Linked DNA regions of Saccharobesus litoralis. The main gene of each other region encodes a partner of the protein of the gene in region 2 in a complex. Links are inferred from orthologs where the notes say so. Each region holds a gene or a part of one and is shown on either strand. Other genes may lie near its edges.

Evidence for each region.
Region 1: the proteins of xseA (region 2) and xseB are in contact, whole or in part, in a cryo-EM structure (PDB 8TXR), measured with the Escherichia coli proteins. The link is inferred for Saccharobesus litoralis from one-to-one orthologs.

Annotation. Positions count from the first base shown.
Region 1 is NZ_CP026604.1:271,498-283,438, forward strand. Bases 3,223-6,016 are described here. They hold xseB (exodeoxyribonuclease VII small subunit), read right to left. Parts: upstream 4,844-6,016; coding sequence 4,601-4,843; downstream 3,223-4,600. Other genes in these bases: dxs (1-deoxy-D-xylulose-5-phosphate synthase), read right to left, coding at 3,223-3,699; C2869_RS00970 (polyprenyl synthetase family protein), read right to left, coding at 3,712-4,620; pomA (flagellar motor protein PomA), read left to right, coding at 5,359-6,016. In the rest of the region: C2869_RS00955 (ATP-binding protein), read left to right, coding at 1-1,017; C2869_RS00960 (NUDIX hydrolase), read left to right, coding at 1,036-1,482; more of dxs, read right to left, coding at 1,825-3,222; more of pomA, read left to right, coding at 6,017-6,120; C2869_RS00985 (flagellar motor protein MotB), read left to right, coding at 6,130-7,053; acs (acetate--CoA ligase), read left to right, coding at 7,314-9,257; C2869_RS00995 (LacI family DNA-binding transcriptional regulator), read left to right, coding at 9,721-10,836; C2869_RS01000 (diguanylate cyclase), read right to left, coding at 10,828-11,941. UniProt on the Escherichia coli protein: Bidirectionally degrades single-stranded DNA into large acid-insoluble oligonucleotides, which are then degraded further into small acid-soluble oligonucleotides.
Region 2 is NZ_CP026604.1:4,075,015-4,087,020, reverse strand. Bases 9,148-12,006 are described here. They hold xseA (exodeoxyribonuclease VII large subunit), read right to left. Parts: upstream 11,321-12,006; coding sequence 9,974-11,320; downstream 9,148-9,973. Other genes in these bases: guaB (IMP dehydrogenase), read left to right, coding at 11,475-12,006; lpxL (LpxL/LpxP family Kdo(2)-lipid IV(A) lauroyl/palmitoleoyl acyltransferase), read right to left, coding at 9,148-9,900. In the rest of the region: energy-dependent translational throttle protein EttA, read right to left, coding at 1-480; C2869_RS14870 (EAL domain-containing protein), read left to right, coding at 682-3,672; C2869_RS14865 (GNAT family N-acetyltransferase), read left to right, coding at 3,805-4,455; C2869_RS14860 (methyl-accepting chemotaxis protein), read left to right, coding at 4,646-5,545; C2869_RS14855 (DUF2982 domain-containing protein), read left to right, coding at 5,664-6,386; C2869_RS14850 (DUF342 domain-containing protein), read left to right, coding at 6,572-8,239; C2869_RS14845 (TcpQ domain-containing protein), read right to left, coding at 8,280-8,867; more of lpxL, read right to left, coding at 8,971-9,147. UniProt on the Escherichia coli protein: Bidirectionally degrades single-stranded DNA into large acid-insoluble oligonucleotides, which are then degraded further into small acid-soluble oligonucleotides.

The DNA.
Region 1 (11,941 bases), 3.8 Mb from region 2 along the record:
GATCAAAAGGGCAATGAGCACATTTATACCTGGTTAGCCAAACGCCAAGCTTTGTTGGTAATTAAGCTGCCTAAAAGTCCTAATTTTATCTATAAAATTATTTTAGCTATTTTTTTCTATGTTGTTGTAGCTGCGGTAGTTTGGTTTTGGCTTAGGCCTTTATGGCGTGACTTATCCAAATTAGCTCAAGCATCTAACGCAATTGGCCAAGGACAATTCGACTACCCACTCAAAATATCAAGCCATTCAAGTATCATTGAGATAGCCAATACCTTTAAAAATATGCAGTCTCGCATTCGTTCTCTTATATCATCCCATAAAGAGTTAACCTCAGCAGTCTCGCATGAAATTAAAACACCGGTTGCGCGAGCAAAATTTGCTAATGAAATGATGATAACAAAAGTTAATAATGAGGATTATCAAGCGGCACAAGAGTATGCTGAATCTATTTCAGAAGATTTAGATGAAATCGATCAGCTAGTTTGCGAAATGCTTAACTACGCCAAATTTGAACACGCTGATCCCAAGTTACACCTTAGTCCTGTTAACATTGCTGATTTAGTACAAAGTAAAATAAATCAAACACAGAGCCAATACCCGCAAATTGAGTTTAAAGTGGATATGGCTCAACCACTCACTTTGCAATGTGATGGACACTTTGTAGATCGAGCCTTACAAAACTTAATAATTAATGCGGCCAAATATTGTCAAAGTAAGATCCAAGTCAGTGTTTATGTTCAGCAAAAAGGGCCATCAAACGCTTTTTTAGTTATTCAAGTAGAAGATGACGGGGCTGGTATTGCAGATGAAGATCGAGATAAGGTTTTTTTACCTTTCAGCCGTTTAGATCAAAGTCGCGCTAGAGTCTCTGGTGGATTCGGTTTAGGGCTTGCCATTGTTTGTCGAATTATGCAGTGGCACAAAGGTATTGCGATTGCTGAAAAAAGTAAAATGTTGGGTGGCGCCCGATTTGAATTGCATTTCCCCTTAGCAACTAAGACAATAAGTTCAACTTAACCTTGATATTTGTGAGCTATGTTTAAACCCAATACGACTGTTGCCTGGGTAATAAAATGCCAAGATAAATTTTTACTGGTTGAAGAAATCGACGATGGGGTAAATGTATTAAATCAACCAGCGGGTCATTTAGAAGAAGATGAAACCTTGTTAGAGGCAGCAAAGCGAGAATTATATGAAGAAACAGGCTTACAGTTAGAGCCCGACTTCCTCGTAGGTATATACCAAAGCAGCGTACCGCATAAAAACATTCAGTATCTACGATTTTGTTACGGATTAGAATTAAAAGGCGAGCTGCTAAAAACAGCACCACAAGATAGCGATATAATCCAAGCTCTGTGGTTAACTGAAGCTGAAATAAAACAAAAGTTCAAACAACATCGCAGCCACCTTGTGCAAACTTGTATAAATGATTTTATAGCAGGTAAGCGACTACCATTAGAATATATAATAAGTGATCGGTAAAACAGCGGTATTAATTTGACAGCAATAGAGTTAATTACTTCTTCCTAACTCGTTTATCGAACAACCTTTTATAGTCTTCTCGCTCAGGTCTTATGGTTCATTGTCAGCGCTTACTCTCGACTTTGGCTCCTGCGTCGTCTTACTACCTAAATCCCTTTAGGCAGCCCCAATCACATAATAGAGCATATGCTCATGGGGTCTCGAAGCTTGCCTGCATGGATGCAGGTAAGGGGCGATAGCAGGACGCGGTAGCTTTGACGGCTTTGCTTACATGGAAGTAAGTACTTAGGTTTCGTCTGGAACCAGAAACCTGCCCCCTAAAACCTGATCGCTTTGACTATATCAATCAGCTAGGAATTTAGATATTTGGGCAACTAAGCCTTTTGCATCTAATTGATAGATTTGATAAATCTCTTGCTGAGTACCGTGTTTAACAAATTCATCCGGTAAGCCTATATTAAGTAAAGAAGTTGCAAGTTTGTTTTTCATCACAAATTCGTTTACTGCGCTACCGGCACCGCCTGCTATAACATTGTCTTCAATGGTCACTAGTGTATCGTATTGCTTAGCTACCTTTGTAATTAAGGCGTGATCTAACGGTTTAACAAAGCGCATATCAAATACTGCTGCGCCGAGTTCATTAGCAGCGTCTAATACGTTTTGCTTTAATGTACCAAAATTTAACAATGCTATTTTGTTATTATCGTTACCCTTAAGCAATTCGATACCTTTACCAATTGGCAGAGCAACCATTTCTTGTTGAATATCTGCGCCACATCCCGTACCTCGCGGGTAACGCACGACACTGGGTTTATCGAGTTTATGGCCTGTGTATAGCATTTGGCGACATTCATTTTCATCAGACGGGGTCATAATAACGATATTCGGTACACAGCGTAGGTAGCTTATATCGTACAAGCCTTGATGAGTTGCGCCGTCCGCACCAACAACACCTGCGCGGTCAACGGCGAACATAACAGGTAAATTTTGCAGAGCGACATCGTGGATAAGCTGATCATATCCACGTTGTAAAAAAGAAGAATAAATTGCGACTACTGGATTTAACCCTTGGGTTGCCATACCTCCGGCAAGGGTAACGGCATGTTGCTCAGCAATCGCCACATCGAAATATTGCTTAGGAAACTCTTTTGAAAAACGCACCATGCCAGAGCCTTCTCGCATGGCTGGTGTAATAGCCATTAGCTTAGGATCTTGCTCAGCCATGTCACACAACCAATCACCAAATATTTTTGAAAAGGTCGGTAAACTGCTGGCTTTTTTCGGTAGACTGCTTTCTTGCGGGTTAAATTTAGGAACCGCATGATAACCAATAGGATCAGCTTCTGCAGGTTTATAGCCTTTACCTTTGGTTGTCACTATATGTAACAGTTGCGGACCTTTAAGCTGTTTAATACGTTTTAACGTATCCACTAGACTGCGGACATCATGCCCATCAATAGGACCAATATAGTTAAATCCTAGTTCTTCAAAGATAGTTCCCGGAACTACCATGCCTTTTAGGTGCTCCTCGGCCTTACTTGCTAGCTCCTTAATAGGCGGTAAGCCACTCAGTAACTTTTTACCACCTTCACGCAAAGTGGTGTACATAGAACCTGACAAAATACGAGCAAAATGACTATTAAGTGCGCCAACATTCTCAGAGATAGACATATCGTTATCGTTAAGTATAACAAGCATATCAGCGTCTATATCGCCAGCGTGATTCATGGCCTCAAAAGCCATACCAGCAGTCATCGCACCGTCACCAATAACAGAAACAACTTTGCGGTTTTTACCTTCTTTTTGTGCAGCGATAGCCATTCCTACAGCAGCACTAATTGAGGTTGAAGAGTGACCAACACTGAATGTGTCATATTCACTTTCTTCACGCCAAGGAAAAGGGTGTAATCCATCTAATTGGCGGATCGTTTCTATTTTATCTCGGCGACCCGTAATAATTTTATGTGGATAAGCTTGATGCCCCACATCCCAAATCAACTGATCAAAAGGCGTGTTATAGACATAATGCAATGCAATTGTTAATTCAACTGTACCTAAACCTGAAGCAAAATGGCCACTACTATTACTGACGGCCGCTAATAAATATTGGCGTAATTCATCTGATGCCGCTTTTAATTCAGACAAGGGTAGGCTACGCAAATCATCAGGCGTGTCTATCAAGCGTAATGTGGGATAAAGGCTAATGTCTGTACTCATCGACGTCTAATTTTAATGGTTACGGTTAACAATATAGGCAGCGAATTCTTTTAACAAGGCGGTGCAATAGGGCAAGCTATCTAAAGCCGCAATTGCGGCATCATATAAATCATCAGCTTTTTGCTGAGCCTGTTCTAATCCTAACAATGATGGATAGGTACTTTTAAGTAATTTTGCGTCTGACCCTTGGGGTTTACCTAGCTGTTCAGTGGTTGAGGTAATATCTAAAATATCGTCTCTTACCTGAAAAGCTAATCCGATATTTTTAGCAAAGTTTGCAATGGCTTGCTGATGCTGTGCGGGTAAATCCGGCTTAGCAACACAAGCTAATTGTACTGCACAACTGAGCAATGCGCCCGTTTTTAACCGGTGAATATTTTCTAGTTCAGATAACGAAACTTGTTCATCTTCAGCAAGTAAGTCTAAGCTTTGACCGCCGCACATACCTTTGTAACCGGCGGAATCGGAGAGTAACTCTACCCAACGGACTTTAATGTCAGCACTAACACTTGCTTGCATTAAATATGCAAAAGCCAAAGGTTGTAATGCATCACCGGCAAGAATAGCGTGCGCTTCGTCAAATTGAATGTGACAAGTCGGTTTACCGCGTCTGAGCTCATCGTTGTCCATCGCCGGCAAATCATCATGAACTAAGGAATAACTGTGGATCATTTCTAACGATGCGGCCGCGGGTGCAACTAACTGTTTATCTAGGCCTATCATTTCTGCAACCGCGAAAACTAAAAACGGCCGAACACGTTTACCACCATTTAACAAGCTGTAGCTGATGGCTTGATGTAAACGTGGCGCAATTTCACTACCTATTTGACTTAGTGATTTAATTAACTGATCTTCAACTAACTGTTGTGATTCTTGAACTGACGCTTGTAAACCCACTGAACTATTTCTCTTCTGGCTCAAAAGACTCAAGTGGTGAATCAACGCTATTTTGCGTCATAATTTGGACTTTTTGCTCTGCTTGAGCCAATTTTAACTGACTGGCTTTAACTAAACTCACACCACGTTCAAATTGTTTTAAAGAATCTTCAAGCGGTAATTCGCCTTGTTCTAGGTCTGCCACTAGGCTCTCTAGTTCTTCAAGACTGGCTTCTAAGCTCATGTTTTCTGGTTTCTTCGCGGCCATGATAAATAAGGGTCAATTTAGGTGCGCAAACACTACATCAGCACCTTACTAGTTGCAACTTTATTACAGTATTTAAACACCATAATTTATGGTTTTATTAGATAAAAAATAGTCCCTTATCAATTAGTATAAAAAACGACATTTTTTGCTGCAATTGTATGCAAATTAAAGCTAGCGCAACGCCTGCCGATATATTGCTTGGTAACGTACTGTTTTCTATAATAATTAAACATTGAATTAACTAAATTATGTTTCGCGTTATTGTCGACTAATAATCAGATGCGCATTATAGTTATAGTCAAAGCGATCAGGTTTTAGGGGAAGCCGTCAAGCTTCGAATCCCCATGAGCATATGCTCTATTATGTGATTGGGGTTGCCTAAAAGGATTTAGGTAGTAGGACGACGCAGGAGCCAAAGTCGAGAGTAAGCGCTGACAATGAACCATAAAGCCTGAGCGAGAAGACTATATAAAAAATAAAAATCATCATTTGAACGACCCCTCTAGGAGAACAATGTGGATATAGCAACGCTGGTTGGCTTGTTAGGATCAATTGGTTTCGTGTTAGCGGCCATGTTTCTTGCCGGTGACATTGGCATGTTCGTTGACGTGCAATCAGTTTTAATTGTGTTTGTTGGTTCTATATTTGTTGTTATGTCTAACTACACCATGGGGCAATTTGTCGGCATAGGTAAAGTGATGGGCAAGGCGTTTATGTTTAAAATTGAAACGCCTGACGAATTAATTTTAAAATCTGTTGAAATGGCTGATGCCGCTCGTAAAGGCGGTTTTTTAGCATTGGAAGAAGCCGAAATTGAAAACGCCTTTATGCAAAAAGGGGTTGATATGTTGGTCGATGGTCACGACGGCGAAGTCGTTAAAGCAACTATGCAAAAAGACATCGCCTTAACGACAGAGCGGCACGAAGCAGGCGTTGGCTTGTTGAAAGCACTAGGTGACGTTGCGCCAGCCATGGGTATGATAGGTACATTGATTGGTTTGGTTGCCATGCTTTCAAACATGGATGACCCAAAAGCAATCGGTCCTGCTATGGCGGTTGCATTGTTAACCACACTTTATGGTGCTTTCCTAGCTAACGTAATAGCGTTACCCTTAGCCGGCAAATTACAGATCCGCACTGAAGAAGAAAAACTCAATCAACGTTTAATTTTGGATGCCATATTAGGTATTCAAGACGGTCAGAACCCGCGTGTAATTGAGGGAATTTTGAAAAACTACATTGCCGAATCGAAACGCGGCGAGCCTGCAGAAGAATAGGGGCGTTTTATGTCAGATGAAGAATGCCCCAAATGTCCCCCCGAAGGCCTACCCGCTTGGATGGGAACATTTGCAGACTTAATGTCGTTATTAATGTGCTTTTTTGTACTTCTGCTCGCGTTCTCAGAAATGGACGTATTAAAATTTAAACAAATTGCAGGTTCGATGAAGTTTGCATTTGGTGTGCAAAATAAGCTTGAGGTAAAAGACATTCCGAAAGGTACCTCGGTTATTGCTCAGGAATTTAGACCCGGCAGACCCGATCCAACGCCAATAGAAACGATACAACAGCAAACAATTGAAATGACTCAACAAATGCTTGAGTTTCAAGCCGGTGATGAAGATTCAGCGGGCGGAAGGCAAAAGCAACGAGGCAACCAGCGTGGCGGTTCATCGCAAGAAACCGCAAGTCAGCAAGCTAGTCAGTCTGAGGCGCAAGCATCGCAAGAACAAACTAGTGAATTGGTTAAAAAGATAGCGATGCAGTTGGAAGATCAAATTGTTGATGGCGCTATCGAGTTAGAAAGCCTTGGCCAACAAATTATTATTCGCGTTAAAGAGAATGGCGCCTTTCCAGCAGGTTCTGCTTTTTTACAACCGCAATTTAAACCTATAGTGCAAAAAATTGCTCGCTTACTCAATGACGTACCTGGTGAAATTACGGTTTCTGGTCATACAGACAACCAAAATGTCGAAACTGAGCTGTACACGTCTAATTGGGATTTATCGGCTAAACGAGCGGTCGCAGTTGCACATGAAATGGTACGCACCCCGAGCTTTGAACAAAATCGCTTAGTCGTTATAGGCCATGCTGATACTCGCCCGTTGGTTCCGAATAACACGGTGCAAAATCGCCGTCGTAATCGGCGTGTAGAAATTGCCATAATGCAAGGTAAGGCAAAAGAATCACGACCTATTGAAGTTAAGCAATAGAAATAAATGCGGCGTTAGTTTAACTCTGTTAGCTAACGCCTTTTTTGTTTATCACTATAAACTTTCACAAGCCCCTTTCAAATATAGTTTGTTATAAAAACACTTAAATTTTTTTACATTTCCTGTTACGCTTCTATCCCAATTAACACGGGTGTTTACAGACACAATAGATGTTAAAAATTTTAAAAATAAAAATGATTTAAGGATCCAGGTAGGGTGGTGTTTACAACAATGAAACCCCAATTTGGAGTGATAAAATAATGACTAAAAATTTGTATCCTGTGCCTCAAGCTGTAAAAGACAGAGCATTAATTTCTAACGAAGATTATTTAGCTATGTATCAAGAATCGGTCGCTAATCCCGATTCTTTTTGGGCTGAGCACGGCAAACGTCTTGACTGGATAAAACCATTTACTCAAGTAAAAAACACCTGTTTTGAACCTAATAAAGTTTCCATAAAATGGTTTGAAGATGGTTTGCTAAATGCATCTTACAACTGTATCGATCGTCATTTAAAAGACAATGCTAATAAAACAGCCTTGATCTTCGAAGGTGATTCGCCTGAAGTCTCTTATTCAGTGACCTATCAACAAGTTCACGACAATGTCGCCAAAATTGCCAACGGTTTGAAAAAGCTTGGGGTAGAAAAGGGCGATAGAGTTGCTGTTTATATGCCTATGACGTTGGACGCAATTTATGCCATGCAAGCTTGCGCACGAATAGGTGCCGTTCACTCTGTAATTTTTGGTGGATTTTCACCAAATGCCATAGCTGATCGTATTGTAGATTCACAAGCTAAAGTGATCATTACTGCTGATGAAGCACGCCGCGGCGGAAGAACCGTTCCGTTAAAAGCCAATGTTGACGAAGCATTAGCCCGAAAAGACGTAACGAGTATCACGCATTGTTTAGTATTTAAAAATACCCAAGCTGATGTTGATTTTGATCCTGCCATTGATGTTTGGGCACATGAGTTAACCGCAGATTTACCCGCGGTCTGTGAACCCGAAGCCATGAATGCAGAAGATCCTTTGTTTATTTTGTATACATCGGGTTCAACGGGTAAACCTAAAGGGGTTATGCACACTACAGGTGGCTACTTAACCTATGCGTCCATGACTCAAGAATTTATTTTTGATATTCATCCAGACGATATTTATTGGTGTGCAGCTGATGTGGGTTGGATCACAGGTCATTCTTATATTGTATACGGCCCGATGGCAAATGGTTGTACACAAGTGATCTTTGAAGGCGTTCCCACTTATCCTTCTAGTTCACGTATTGGTGATGTTGTTGATAAACATCAAGTTACCGTTCTCTATACGGCACCTACCGCTATACGGGCATTAATGGCCAAAGGTGATGAGCCTTATGCAACGAATAAACGTGATACCTTGCGTGTGATGGGTTCGGTAGGTGAGCCTATTAACCCTGAAGCATGGAACTGGTATTACGAAAATATTGGTAACAGCCAATGCCCAATTGTTGATACTTGGTGGCAAACGGAAACCGGTGGCATCATGATAACGCCTTTACCAGGTGCAACAGATTTAAAACCAGGTTCAGCCACCCGACCTTTCTTTGGTGTGCAACCTGCATTAGCCGACGCTGATGGTAATTTATTAGAAGGCGCTATCGACGGTAATTTAGTTATTTTAGATAGTTGGCCGGGTCAAGCTCGTACAATTTACGGAGACCATGAGCGATTTGAACAGACCTATTTTAGCACCTATGCAAATCGTTATTTTACAGGCGATGGCGCACGACGTGACGAAGACGGTTATTTTTGGATAACTGGCCGAGTAGATGATGTATTAAATGTCTCTGGTCATCGTCTAGGCACAGCAGAAATTGAAAGTGCTTTGGTTGCCCACGAATCGATTGCGGAAGCTGCAGTTGTTGGTTATCCGCACGATATAAAAGGCCAAGGTATATACGTTTATGTGACTCCTGTTGAAGGAATCGAAGCTGACGAAGAATTAACGAAAGCAGTTCGTAATTGGGTTAGAAAAGAGCTAAGCCCTATAGCGACACCTGATTTAATCCACTGGACAACAGGTTTACCAAAAACACGCTCAGGTAAAATTATGCGCCGTATTTTACGTAAAATTGCGGCAAATGAGCACCAAGCATTGGGTGATACATCAACATTAGCGGATCCATCTGTTGTAGACGATTTAATAGAAAATCGTTTAAACCGCTAATATAGTCTTCTCGTTCAAGTTTTATGGTTCATTGTCGGCGCTTACTCACCCCAATCACATAATAGAGCATATGCTCATGGGGTCTCGAAGCTTGCCTGCATGGATGCTGGTAAGGGGCGTGAGCAGGACGCGGTAGCTTTGACGGCTTCCCCTAAAACTCGATCGCTTTGACTATAGTTATCTAAATGTTGGCGTCTAAAATCTTTTTGGCGCCAACATTTCTTTTACCCCTAAAACGTGTTTACTTTTTATCATTCACATTTAAGTCGGCAAACCAGCTACAAGCATAAATGCTTATCAGCAAAGGCAAGCCGCTTATCTTAAAGCCTAACCCAATGTTAACAACAACCAATGTTAGCGTATGGCATTTTCGCTATTAAATACCTAATCTTTATACCTTTTACTTGTTTCAATCCGCTGATTCGCTATGATAACGGCATAACAAAATAGCGTTATTTAAGATATGACTGACAAGCAAAAAAGTAAGAAAAAAAGTTCAGCCGCCGTTCGCGACAGTATAACCATGCAAGATGTAGCAAACGAAGCGGGCGTATCTTTAATGACAGCATGGCGAGCGCTGAATGGTGAGACCAATGTTAAACCTTCAACTAAAAAACGCATTGAAGATGCAGCCAAAAAAATCAATTACACGTTAAATGTGGGTGCTCGGCAGTTAGCCGGTAGCCAATCTTATCAATTTTTATTGCTTTATAGTCATCAAAATACGGGATGGCGAGGTGAAGTGATGATTGGCATGCTAAACGCGTCACGACGATTAGGCTATCATTTATTAATTGAAGGCTTACACGAAAACATTGAAGCGACACCGGCCAATCCATACGCTAAGTATGATAGTTCGCCGTTAGAAAAGTTGTTTGATAAACCCAATTACGATGGTGTTATTTTAATACCTGATGTCTGTTACGACGATCAAGTACTCGCGCTCATTAAAAAAAGTGGTTTACCTTGCGTACGACTAAGTGAACGACCGCAATCCGGTATTTTACCGCGAGTCAGTATTGATAACTTTCAGTCAGCTTACGAAATTACCAGTTATTTAATTGAGCTAGGCCATCAAAAGTTAGCAATAGCAGCAGGGCCAGAAGAACATTTTGAATCTAAATTGCGACTAGATGGCTTTAAAGCTGCGTTAGTCGATGCCGGTATTGAACCTAATCCTAAATGGATCCGCCATGGCAGTTGGAATGTACAATCCGGAACAAAAATAGGTCACTATTTACTGTCTAAAGAAGATCGACCCACAGCTATTTTTGCTTGTAACGACGATATGGCTGCCGGAGTCATGGCGGCTGCCCAACAAGCAGGTATCAAAGTGCCTGACGATTTAAGTATTTGCGGCAATGGTAATACCCCACTGTCTACTTCAATATTCCCACAACTGACTACTATTGAACAGCCACTCAATGAACTAGGCGAAGCCGCTGTTGAAATACTTGCATCCATTATTAAACAGAATAAATCGAGTTCAGGTTCAGATAATGATGCCAAAAATTTAGTTAAGCATGTTCCTCATAAAATATATTACCGAGGGTCAACTAGCTCAATTAAATCAGTTTAGTTCGACTAAATTTTTACCTTTCCCTTTCGCTTTATATAAAGCTTGGTCTGCGCGTAAAACAATATCTTGTTGAGAGTCACCTTCACGAATAGTTGTTACGCCTAAACTACAGGTTTTGTGTCCAACTTCAGGAAAAGAAAATTGTTCAACTTCAAAGCGTATTTTATCGGCTAAAAACTCGGCGCCGATTAAATCTGTTTCAGGGCAGAGAATAATAAATTCTTCGCCACCCCAGCGTCCGACAAAATCCATGTTTCGGGTATGAGTTTTCAGTAACTTAGCAAACTCAACTAAGATTAAGTCACCCGTTAAATGGCCGTATTCATCATTAACTTGTTTAAAATTATCCAAATCCAACAAGATAACTGAAAAGACTGAATGAAAACGATCGTAACGGTTTAGCTCGACTTCAAATGATTCTTCAATTTTTAATCGATTATGTAAACCGGTCAGCATATCGACAGTGGCGAGTTGTTCTAAAGATGCATTTTTTTCTTCAAGCAAGGTTTTGGCTGCATTCAGCTCGTTAACCGCTTTTCGGGTTTTTTCGTTGGCTTTTATTAACCGTCGGTTCCAATACAAAGATAAAATCAAAAAAGAACCGACTAATAATAAAACTTGTAGCGCTAAAGAATAATCAAACCCTTTTTCAAAACGAATGGATACCCAAGTGTTATATATCGCTTGGCGTTCTTCTTTAGTTATAGAGGCTAGTGCTTTATCAATAACGTTTACCAATAAAGGTTCGTCATTACGAACTGCAATAGAAGGTGAAGAGCTGTAATGTAATTGGCCTGATACTTTAATATCGAGCGTTGCACTTTGTTGTATTTTATAACCAATAGCCAAAGCTGAATCGACATAAGCAAACGACTTTTTTTCTCGAACTAATTGGATCCCTTCGTCTATATTGGCAACCTCTATTAAATTCAAGGTCGGATACTGTAACTTTAAATGCTCTGTTACCGCATATCCTTTAACTGCAGCAATTGTTTTGTCGGCAATTAGGTCAAAAGATTCAATAAACGGTTGATCGACAAGTGTAGCAACAACAAAAGGGTAAGTTATATAAGGTTGGGTAAAGTTAAAATAGGCTTGTCTATCT
Region 2 (12,006 bases):
TACGTCAGCATCCCAAGGGGGAAGGCGTAATGCATCGGCGGCTCTGTCTAAAACATTATCTATATTGTGGCCATCTTGTGATTCGATGATGGCTTCTAACTTACCTTGCTCTTTAGCGAGCGCGTCAAAATCAGCATCGGGTTCAGCATATTCAGCATAGACTTGGTCAAGACGGGCAATAGCGTTTTTAACTTCTGCTACGGCTTCTTCTACATTACCGCGAACATCTTTTTCAGGATCAAGTTGCGGTTCTTGCGGAAGGTAACCAATTTTGATGCCCGGCATAGGTCGAGCTTCGCCTTCAATTTCTTTATCTATACCTGCCATAATGCGTAACAGGGTAGATTTACCGGCGCCATTTAAACCAAGAACCCCAATTTTTGCGCCTGGGAAAAAACTAAGAGAAATGTCTTTTAAAATTTCACGTTTTGGCGGCACTATTTTGCCAACGCGAGACATACTATAAACAAACTGAGCCATGTTAAAAATTTCCTACGGATTGAAACTAATATTGGATATTCTATTGAGAATTAACCAATCGTTAAAGCTTTGTTATTGTTCACAGTGCAATTTTTCGGTTTTGAATGTATATTCTATGCATAACTAAGTGATCGTCATGGCCAATTTCATGAATCAAATACAGATTGCTTAATGGTGAAACAATAAATATTGACGGAAACTATGCTTGCTCGTAATCCAGCGAGATATTTTAATTCTCTATCGTCTAAACTAACCAGCCTAATCATAGCCTGCTGCCTTTTATCGGGTTTAGTGGGTGCCATCATATTCTCTAATGTAGAACGTGATTTTAGTCACGAGCGCATGGAAGACAAACTAAATAAAGTCGCTTTAACTGCCAGCAGTTACTTGAAACAAAACTTTGAGGCCATGGAAAAATTGGCAATAGTGGCTAATTCGCAATTAACGCAAAATATTCAGTTAGATTACACAACGCCTTTTTTACCAGCAGTAAATATAACCGAACACTCTGATGGTAGCTTTAGAAGTGATGATGGTGGCAGTGCTGCATTTTTGGCAAATCACAATGCATTAACCACTTCGAATGAACATTTATTTGCATCGTCTCTTGTTGGCTTTAAAGAAATAGCTGATGTAATGCGAACAAAGTTTTTAAACTTTTATTTTATCAGCAACCAAGACTTTATTCGCATTACCCCTGGTCAGTGGGCTCTTGAAATTGAAAGTGACCACAAATTTGCCAATGATTTATTTTATTCTGTCGCTACCCCCAAAAATAACCCAGATAAAAAGCCTATTTGGACGCCTATCTATTACGATGATATTTGGCAAAGCTGGATGACAAGTTTAATCCTACCCGTATATGTCGATAAACAATTTGTTGGCGTGACAGGTAGTGATGTGGTTATTTCAAGTTTACCAAGTGTATTAGGGCAATGGTTTGATGAACAAGGTAGTCAGTTTGCCTTTATTTTTGATGGTAATGGTAACATTATTTCACACCCAGATTATGATGCAGCATTAGCTCAACTTGCTGCTAAAATGAATAATCCATTAGAAAGTAAATCACTGATTTCCGAAGAACTGTCGAATGCCATTTCAAGTCAAATCAATCGAGGAACGCAAGCTAGTTTAGCGTATTATCAAAGTGGAAAAGAGCAAGGTTTTTGGATAGCTATTAAGCCCATTGCGGATCGAGATTGGTATGTGGCAGTCGCTGAATCAACCAAAGTAACCGACAAATATGTTAAGGAATTCCAAGCTGTTATTATTCTAGGTGTCATTGTATTTGGTATCGCACTTTCTTTTGTACTGTATATGGCGCTACGCCACACATTTTTAATTCGATTGCAAAAACTCGCTAAAAACGTTTCTCGTCATAAATCTGGTGAGTTTGATATAGGCAATGAGAAACAACGTAAAGATGAAGTGGCAACAGTAGCGCGAGCATTGCGCAACATGACTGCGGAAAATCAAAAACTCATTTTGGGTCTGGAAGAAGAAATCACTCAAAAAAGTGAAGCTCAATATAATGCTCGCTTATTAACTAGTGCCGTTGAACACAGTGAAACGGCAATTGCGATTATTGATGAAACATTTTCAATTGTTTATACCAACCCTAAATTTAATCGTTTAGTGTATTGTGACGGGTCTCCCATAGGCCAACAAATTCAACAAATTTTTGATGAACAGATGGTATGGGTATTAGATACCGCTTATGAGCAATTAATAGCTGGTGAATCATGGAAAGGTGATTTACTACTTAAAAGTAAAGATGAAAATGCGACTTGGGTTTCACAAACTTTTTCGCCGATGGATGACGATATCCAAGGAAAAACCTATTATGTGTCTGCTTCGCACGATATTTCGTTTATCAAGCGTAGTCAGCAGCAAATGGAAAAATTGGCTTATCATGACCCGTTAACCGGCTTATACAATCGCGCTTACTTTAAAAACCAACTGAGTAAAGCATTAGAAATGACGCGCCGCGGCCATTATGCTTTTGCGTTGTTTTATTTTGATCTTGACCAATTCAAAAGAATTAACGATACATTAGGCCATGATGCGGGTGACGAATTACTAATCAGTATTTCTAATCGATTAACCAATCGACTTCGTAATGAAGATACAATTGCTAGGTTAGGTGGTGACGAATTCGCCGTGATCGTAAGCGGTGTTGGTACTCCCGAAAAAGCCGCGGCCGTAGCCAATAATTTACAAAATGAAATTAAACAACCGGTTAAATTACCCGGTGCTGAAGTGATTGTTTCCGCAAGTATTGGTATCACTCTAGTTCCACAAGATACCGATGACATGGAGTCTTTGTTACGTAATGCTGATCTTGCTATGTATAAAGCGAAAGATCTTGGACGAAGTACATTTCATTTCTTTGATCCTGTTTTGGGTAGTGCAGCGCAAAAATCTATCGTCATTGAAAGCCAATTACGTGAAGCCATTAAGCACAAACAATTTGAACTGCATTTTCAGCCACAAATTGATTTAGCATCCAAAACTATCTTTGGTTTTGAAGCGCTAGTTCGGTGGAACAAGCCAGAAGAAGGGCAAATTCCTCCTAATGTGTTTATCCCTATTGCCGAACAATCAGGCCTTATTGTTGAAATTGGTGAATGGGTACTAGATGAAGCTTGTCGATTTATAAGTCGTATTAATCGTAAATTCGATAGCCAATATATGATAGCGGTTAACTTATCAGCCAGACAATTCAAAGATAGCAATATTACTCATGCCATCAAAAAAGCTATGGTAAACGCTAGAATAAAGCCTGAGTGCTTAGATATTGAAGTGACTGAAACTATGCTAATGGGTAACATTGAAGAAGCCATTGCCCACATGCAAGATATTAAAGCGCTAGGCGTGCAATTATCGATAGATGACTTTGGTACCGGTTATTCTAGCCTAAGTTATTTAAAGCGTTTTCCGGTTAATACTTTAAAGGTTGATAGAGCCTTTGTTAAAGATATTCCACACGATACCGACGATATGGCGATTTCAGCAGCCATTATAGCCATGGCTCATAAACTAAAAATGCATGTCATCGCTGAAGGTGTCGAAACCCAAGAGCAAGTTGACTTTTTACGAGACAATCATTGTGAAATTGGTCAGGGATATTTATTTAGCCGACCGTTAGCAGAAAAAGAGTTAATCAGTTTTATAGAAAATTATAAAATCTAAGGCTATGTCTGTAACGGCATAAGTTGAAAAGTAACGTATAAAACACGTAGTGATTTTGGCAATCTAACCGTGAACTTTGCGCATAATAGCCTTCAAATATATTATTGTTAAGGTATATACCGAGGAATAATAATGACTATTCAGGATGTTGGTACAAAGCAGTTAAAAGCGGCTTTTCTTTCTGGGGAAGATTTAAACGTTGCTAGCTCTATTTTGTTTCAAGCTTACCACGACGATCCTTTTTTTATGGATTGCTTTAATGGCAATAATCAAGGTTATGAACAAAGATTGCGAGCGGCGATCCGAGAGGAGTTGACGTTTTTCTTTGATAAGCAACAACCGATCATTGGTGTATATGACGCCAACGAGCACTTAATTGCCGTTACCTGTGTGATAGAACCATTAACGGATTTTGGTGCCGGTCGTTTTTGGCATTGGCGCTTAAAAATGATGTTAACGACAGGATATATTTCAACCAAAAGCATGATAGAAAAAGAAAAAATAGTTCGGCAATCTATTCCTGATACTGTATATCATTTAATCGCATTTATCGCGGTTCAGCCCAATTACCAACATGCTGGTGTGGGACATTTTATGCTTGGCGCTATAGATAGTTTAGTCAGCGAACATGAAAATACCCAAGGGATTGGTGTATTAGTGACAGTTGAAAAACTCCAAGCTTTTTTTGCCGATTGTGGTTATCAAGCAATAAAACCACTGTCTATTGGTGATATCAGTGCTCAATTAATGTATAAGCCTTATTCAAATGAAAACAGTAAGTAATTCATTTAGAAATAAATTTCAGTGTCGATAATAATATAACTTAGGTAAAAACCTGAAATGCCTACTATTATTAAAGGCAATGCAAAATAAATTGCTTAGATTTGTGGTGTAATTGCTCAATTATGCTATAAAGTCAGATAAAACGTTGTCGAGCAAATTTGATAATTACAACAATGAGGAACGCTTCTAAATGTTCAGTTTTTTAAGCCCGCAGATCCCCGAAGACAAAACCCTGATAGACAAACGTGAATTAAGTGAATTAAGAGATAAAGCCGCGGCGTTAGATAAAGTAATTGAATGTGATGCAGCGGCAATTGCTCGCGAGTTGGCTGATAATGCCAACCAATTAAATGACAATGCCAGTCGTCGATTATCTAAAATAGAATCCAGTTCTGAGCTTGTCCGCAGCTTTATAGAGCAAACTACTGAAGTTGAGCGGATATCACAAAGTGCGTTTGAATCCTCGTCTGAAACAGCAAGTACTAGTCAAGACTGTATTGAACAGTTAAGTAAGCTTGCTGAAAATATCAAAAGTTCAGCTCAATTTATTGGAGAGTTTACTGCGTTGCTAGCCAACCTTGATGAAAACAGTAAAAATATTGACCAATTGGTTGAATCGATTAAAGGCATTGCTGCTCAAACAAACTTACTTGCATTAAACGCAGCTATTGAGGCAGCCCGAGCAGGTGAACATGGACGAGGATTTGCTGTGGTTGCAGATGAAGTTCGCTCTCTTGCTAATACCGCAAATGAATCGGCCGACCAAATCCAAACAGAAATGCACAAAATTATGGATATCTCTACAGAGATTATCGATAAACAAAAAGATGTTGAAAATTTAATCGAAGCCAGTGTCGCTATTACTGACGAAACAACAGGACAGTTAGGCTCGTTGGCAGAACTTGCTAACACTAACTCACAAAATGTTGGGCAAATAATGGAAAGTGTACAAGGTCAAATGGGCAGTGTAGATAATATTCGCCATACGATGGAAGAGTTGGTAGAAGATACGCAACATGCAATTGAAAGTGCAGATCGAACAACTGTGCTTACTCAGCAACTCGAGTCTGAGTTGCAAGCGTTAAAATAGAGCTATTCTAGTTTTTTAAGTAGGGGGCATTAGCCCCCTTTTTTATGTTTAAAAAAATTATTAAAAAAGTGTTTTGGCCTGACTGCTCACGATGTCGGCACTATCGTGCCATGGTGTATTGGGCTATATTGATGTTAATCATAAGTTTTTATTATTTTTGATAATGCGTAAGCACCTTCACTTAGTAAAACCATTAACTAGAGCAAATGGCTTTAACCTTGTGTTATTTAGCGTAGCGGGTCTGTTCGTCTATTTAATATTAAGTCATCTGGATGTTATCGAGCATAAAGTTGTTCATATATTTTGGACTTTATCGATTGGAATTTGTGCGTTAATTGGTGTGTTAAAAATATTTGAACCTGTGGTCAGTTGTGAACTAGACGATACTGGGTTTATCTATTGCCACCGTAAAGGATTACTAAAGGTTAGGTGGGCTGATATTAGAAGAGTTGGCGAAGTATCAATAGCAGAAGGTCTTGAAAACAGAGCTCTGCCATTTATCGGTATTAAATTAATCGCAATTGATAATTTACTAGAAGAAACTTCATTACGCGTTATGTCGTCACTTATTGTTGAGCAACGTGCGTTACTTACCCAAATAATGAGTCGCCAATGTCAAATGGGTGAATGTATTGGTGAAGAAATTTTAAACACCGACCCTTATAAAACTGAAACAAAAGAGTACAAAGGTGTACAAGCTATGTTTGCTAACCAGCTCTGTTTATTAAATAAATATGCGGGTTATCATATTATTCTTGCAGAAGGGTTGTTAGATAGAAAGCCAAGTGAATTTATACAGTTGCTTAAACAATATAAAAATAGTCATCCCATTGTCGATTAATAATTGGCACAAACCCTGCTTTATTTTTAGGGTTAAACAAAAGCAGTTTACCTGTGATTTGTTTGATTTAGTTCACTTACCTTGTAAAACCCGCAAAAAATCCTAGGTTGAATGAGTCAGGTTTGTTAAGGTTAAGTAGATGATGTAAACAGACCATAAATAATAAAAATTAGTTAACGAATCAAATGACGCAACTCACTTACCAAATCGATGATGCTGGCAGTAAACTATGGTTAGTCGCGTCTTTTGAGGCGCAAGCAACACCAATTGTCCTCGATACCATTACTAATTTATTTAAAGAGTCTGAATTTGCAAACTTTTACTATGATGAAGAAAAAGCCAAAGATGCGGTTGCTCTTATTAATGAGAAAGTCACCAAAACGTCAGCGGATAAAGAATTTCGTCATGTCATTGCTGAAAAGCGCGGCGCTAAAATAAAAATAAAATTAAGTGCAGATAAAATGACGGCCAGTGCGGAAGTGATTTGTCCGTTTGGCGGCAACGCTTTGACAGCTAAGCAAATTATTCGTTGTTTAAGCCAAGTCGGCGTAACAATGGGCATCGATCAAACAGCCGTAAAAGAACTGGCTACAGCGATAGAAGAAGGTGAGCCAGGGCAAACCGTTGTTAAAGAATTGGCTAAAGGGAAATATCCCGTCAAGGGTGAAGACAGCACTTTTGAATCATTAACTAAAAACGCACGTGATCGCATTTTAGTTCCACAAGAAACCGGCGCCGCAGGCAAAGTCGATATGCGAGACTTAGGTGAACTCATATCGGTTAAGCAGGGCGCTGAGCTAATGCGTCGCCACCCACCAACATTAGGCAAACCCGGTTTTACCGTACAAGGTGATACCTTGCAACCAGAGCCAGGCAAAGAAATTGCGTTTGAGGTAGGCGAGGGTGTCAAAATATCCGACTCTGATCCCAATCTACTTATTTCTGAGATGGCAGGTTTACCTTATGTGCTAGAACAAGGTATGCGTGTCGATAATGTTTTAATGCTTACAGGGGTTAATATCACAACAGGGCATATCGATTTTGAAGGCGGAGTCGTTGTTAATGGTGACGTTGCTGAAGGCATGCGCCTAAAAGCTAGTGGCGATGTGACGATTACAGGTTTTGTTGAAAACGCTGATATTGATGTTGAAGGTGATTTAACGGTTGCGAGCGGCATTGTCGGGCGTCGAACTGATGAAATTGAAGGCGACGCACTTCCCGAGTTTCACTGTAATGTTAAAGCTAAAGGGATAGTTGCAGCGAAGTATATTCAATATGTTAACGTTGAAACGCAAAGTGAAGTGCACGTTTCAGCGCAGTTAATGCATAGTAAAGTACAGGCGAAAAAAGTACGAGGCGGTCACGACAAAAATATTGGTGGTAAAATTGTCGGTGGCTGGTTTGAAGTCGAACAAAGTGTGGAATGTGCAACCATTGGTGCAGCCGCTTCAACCCATACTCATATATCACTTTTTCCGCATTATCGCTCATTACAAACTAAATTAATTAGTGTCAATAAACTGGTTGATGAAAAGCAATTGGTGGTGGCAGATATTAAACTTGCTTGGAAACACTTACAAAAATTACCAGACGATGGCTCAAAAGCCGAACTGTTAGCCAAAACCAAAGCGAACTATAACGAACACAACAAACTTTTAAAAAGACTGTTGCATGCGCAAACTAAGTTAAATAAGCAAATAGAAGAAGGATTAGCGGCTGCTAAGGTCGTCACAACCCAAAAGATGTATGCTAATACTAAGGTTAAATTGGGTAAGATGAACTGCCACACTGAGCGTGACTATGACGCTTTAACGGTTAAATATTCAGAAGGTAAACTGCTAAAAGTTGGTTAAGTCCTGTTAAATGAACTGAATTAGTTCAGATTAAATAGGCTTAACCGTTACGACTGGCTTTAATACAATCTGATCGCAGATAATCTGTCATTTTATCGGAAATAACCAAGGCTCTTTGTTGTGGACAAAAGTAACCATGAACTTGTGATACAAAATCGGCATCGATTGCTTTTGTCACTTGGTATAAAGTGCCAATCGCGTTAGAGGTAACTTTGAATGGATGCTTAACAACATAATCTCTGTCTAACCACCAAACTAGATTCACTAGCTCTTTCTCTGCAATTTTTGACAATTCCGTTTTTAATGTGGTTCCACGTGTGAATTCATATTGTTTAACTCGTCCGCTCCATTTTCCTTCTACAGGGCGAGTGACTTTTGAAAGTGCGGCTAATTGTTTATCTATATCTATAGTTTTAGCGTTGTTTAGTTCCACAACAAATATTTCACGTTGAACAGGGTTGCGTTCAAAGTTGGCTTTCATTTCACCATAAAAGTCTGAAAGACCCTTAGCTGGTGACTTACTGCTAGCTTCCGTTTGTTCACTTGAATATTGCTGTAACGAAATAATTGTCACGCCTGCAGCAATAACCACAACAATAATGAATATATGTTTGAGCCAAAACAACATGATTTTGCTTTACTTAAATATCAATTTGGACTACCGATGATAAGGTTGGTTAAAAATTAAGTCAAACCAAGCGTAACCCTATAAAGTATTAGTTTTATATTATCTATGAATATAAGTCATTTATTTCAGCATCTTGCGGACGAGTTTTAAATCGTCGATGCATCCACATATATTGTTCTGGTGCTATTAGTACCGCTTTTTCTATTAATTGATTTAACTTAATTGCGTCGGTAGTAGGGTCGCCGCTTGGGTAATTATCAATAACAGGGCTTAAATTAACCGTGTAACCAGAGTTATCTTGATGACGATGCAAACTAACTTGTACTAATTTACAACCTGACTTACTTGCAATTGAACTGGTGGCTGTGGTGGTACAGGTATGTTGCTCTGCAAAGAAAGGAACAAATACAGATTGTTTTATTCCATAATCTTGATCAGGGAAATAGCAAATTGATTCATTGTTTTTCAACGCTTTAAACAAGCCACGAATATCACGTTTGTTTATTTGATAGTTATTGTCACGTGAACGGCCTAGATATTGAAAATAATCCCAAACTTTATTGTTATTGGGTCGGTAAAAACCAATATTGGGATTACTCAGGCCTAATAAACGATTACAAACCTCTAAGCAAAGCATATGATGGGTGACAATTATAACGCCTTTCCCTGCTTGCTTAGCTTCAGCAATATGCTCAATACCAGTAACTTGACCTAAACGCTTAACACGCCAAGTTGGCCACCACCAACCTATGGCCGTTTCAAAAAGGGCGATCCCAGTCGATTTGAAATTTTCGACAACCAGTTTTTCTCGTTCTTGTTCGGTTTTTTCCGGAAAGCAAATTTCTAAATTACGACGGGTAATATGCACGCGCTTCTTGACCAATTTGTACATTATTAAACCAGCCAGTTTGCCTAATACAATAATAACGCGGTAAGGAAGCCATGAAAGGGCGTAAAGAATAAAAATACCCAGCCAATTTATCCAATACTTAGGAAGTAAAAATGACCAGGAAAACGTCGGCGCTTGAACCATAAAAACTGCTACATAAGGCAAAATTGCCGCTATTTTAAAGGCATTTGAAATCAATATTCAACTGAGTTTTCAGTTAATCCTTATTCACACCTAATACTTGGCAATTAACGTGGCCGTCTTGTAATTTAACTGTGACGCTTTGATTTACGTTAACTTGCTTTGTGCTTTTAATGACTTTTTTATCATCGTTTAACATAATGCTATAGCCGCGGTTAAGTGTCGCTAACGGACTAAATGCGTTAAGTTTTTCACCTAAAACAGCTAAACGATAAAGCTTTGGCTGAGTAAGAGTTTGCGCACTTGCATAAAATCGCTGTTGTAACGCTTGGGTTTTTAATTTCAGGTTTGCTAGTTTTTTTTCTGGTGAGTTAACACTTAACGCTTGTTGCAATTTGCTGTGTCTTGTTTTTTTATCATTCAACAGTTTAGTCATTGCATTGTTTAAACGGTATTGGTATTCGTCTAACTTTTGCTGTTGCTCATACAATCTATACTTAGGGTCTACTTTGACCAATTTTTGCTGAATATGGTTTAGTTTCGAATGATAGCCATAGATTAATTGCTTTATATTGGCCGCCAACCGTTGCTGTTTGAGTTGAATACGATTTTTATATTCTACAACCGTTGTTGAAATCACTTCAGCAGCCGCCGATGGCGTTGGCGCTCGGTGATCAGCGACTAAATCACTAATTGTTACATCCACTTCATGCCCAACCGCGCTTATTATGGGTAATGATGAATGAAAAATAGCCCGCGCAACTGGCTCTTCATTAAAACTCCACAAATCCTCTGTTGAACCACCGCCGCGTCCCACAATGAGCAGGTCAACTTCGTTACGTTGATTGGCTATCTCTATCATGTGACTAATTGTTGCTGCTGCTTCGTTACCTTGAACTAAACTAGGGTAAACAATAACTTCAATCGAAGGTGCACGCTTATGCAAAACAGATAAAATATCATGAATAGCAGCACCGGTTGGTGAGGTGATGACACCGACTTTATTGATTAATTTGGGTAATAGTTTTTTGCTTTCTTGAGCGAATAAACCTTCAGAGGCTAACTTAAACTTTAGTTTTTCAAACTGTTGCTTTAATAAACCTTCACCATCAGCTTCCATTTGTTCAACAATTAATTGATAGTCACCTCTGGGTTCATACAAACTGACTCGCGCTTTAACCAGCACTTGTTGACCATTTTCAACATTAAAGCGCACATGGCGATTGTTGCCTTTAAACATGGCCGTTTGCACCTGTGCTCGGTCATCCTTTAATTTAAAGTACCAATGTCCAGAACTGGCTTTTATTAGATTTGATACTTCACCTTGTACCCAAATTTGTAAAAAGTGAGTTTGCAGTAAATCTTTTACGGTATGATTTAAGCGTGAAACGCTGTATATGTTTTGAGCAGTCGTGAAATTCATTGAATTTATTAAGAAATTAGCAGCAAATTTCAGTTTACCTTAAATTACAAAACAGATAAAATGCGGCCGCAACATTTACTGAGGTTTACCGCACCCTAAGTGCGTTTTATTTGGCTCAAATAACCCTCCTTTAACTTGGTGAGAAGTTGCAAACATGCTAAGAATTGCTAAAGAAGCTTTAACGTTTGATGACGTTTTATTAGTACCAGGTCACTCGACAGTACTGCCTCATACGGCCGATCTTTCTACTCGTCTAACTAACAAAATTACTTTGAATATTCCAATGGTGTCTTCCGCAATGGACACAGTAACGGAAGCGGGCCTTGCTATTGCAATGGCGCAAGAAGGCGGTATCGGCTTTATTCACAAAAATATGACCATTAAAGAGCAAGCTGCTCAAGTTCGTAAAGTTAAAAAGTACGAAGCCGGTATGGTTAACGATCCCATTTCAGTTACTGCAGACAAAACCATTCGTGAAGTGATTGCGTTAAGTGAAAAAGTCGGATTTTCTGGATTCCCTGTCGTTGGCGATGACAATGCATTAGAAGGTATTGTAACTGCGCGTGATATCCGATTTGAAATTAATTTAGATCAACCCGTATCTGCCATCATGACTCCGAAAGAACGTCTTGTTACCGTAAAAGAAGGTGCAAAGCGTGAACAAATTCAAGAGTTAATGCACGACA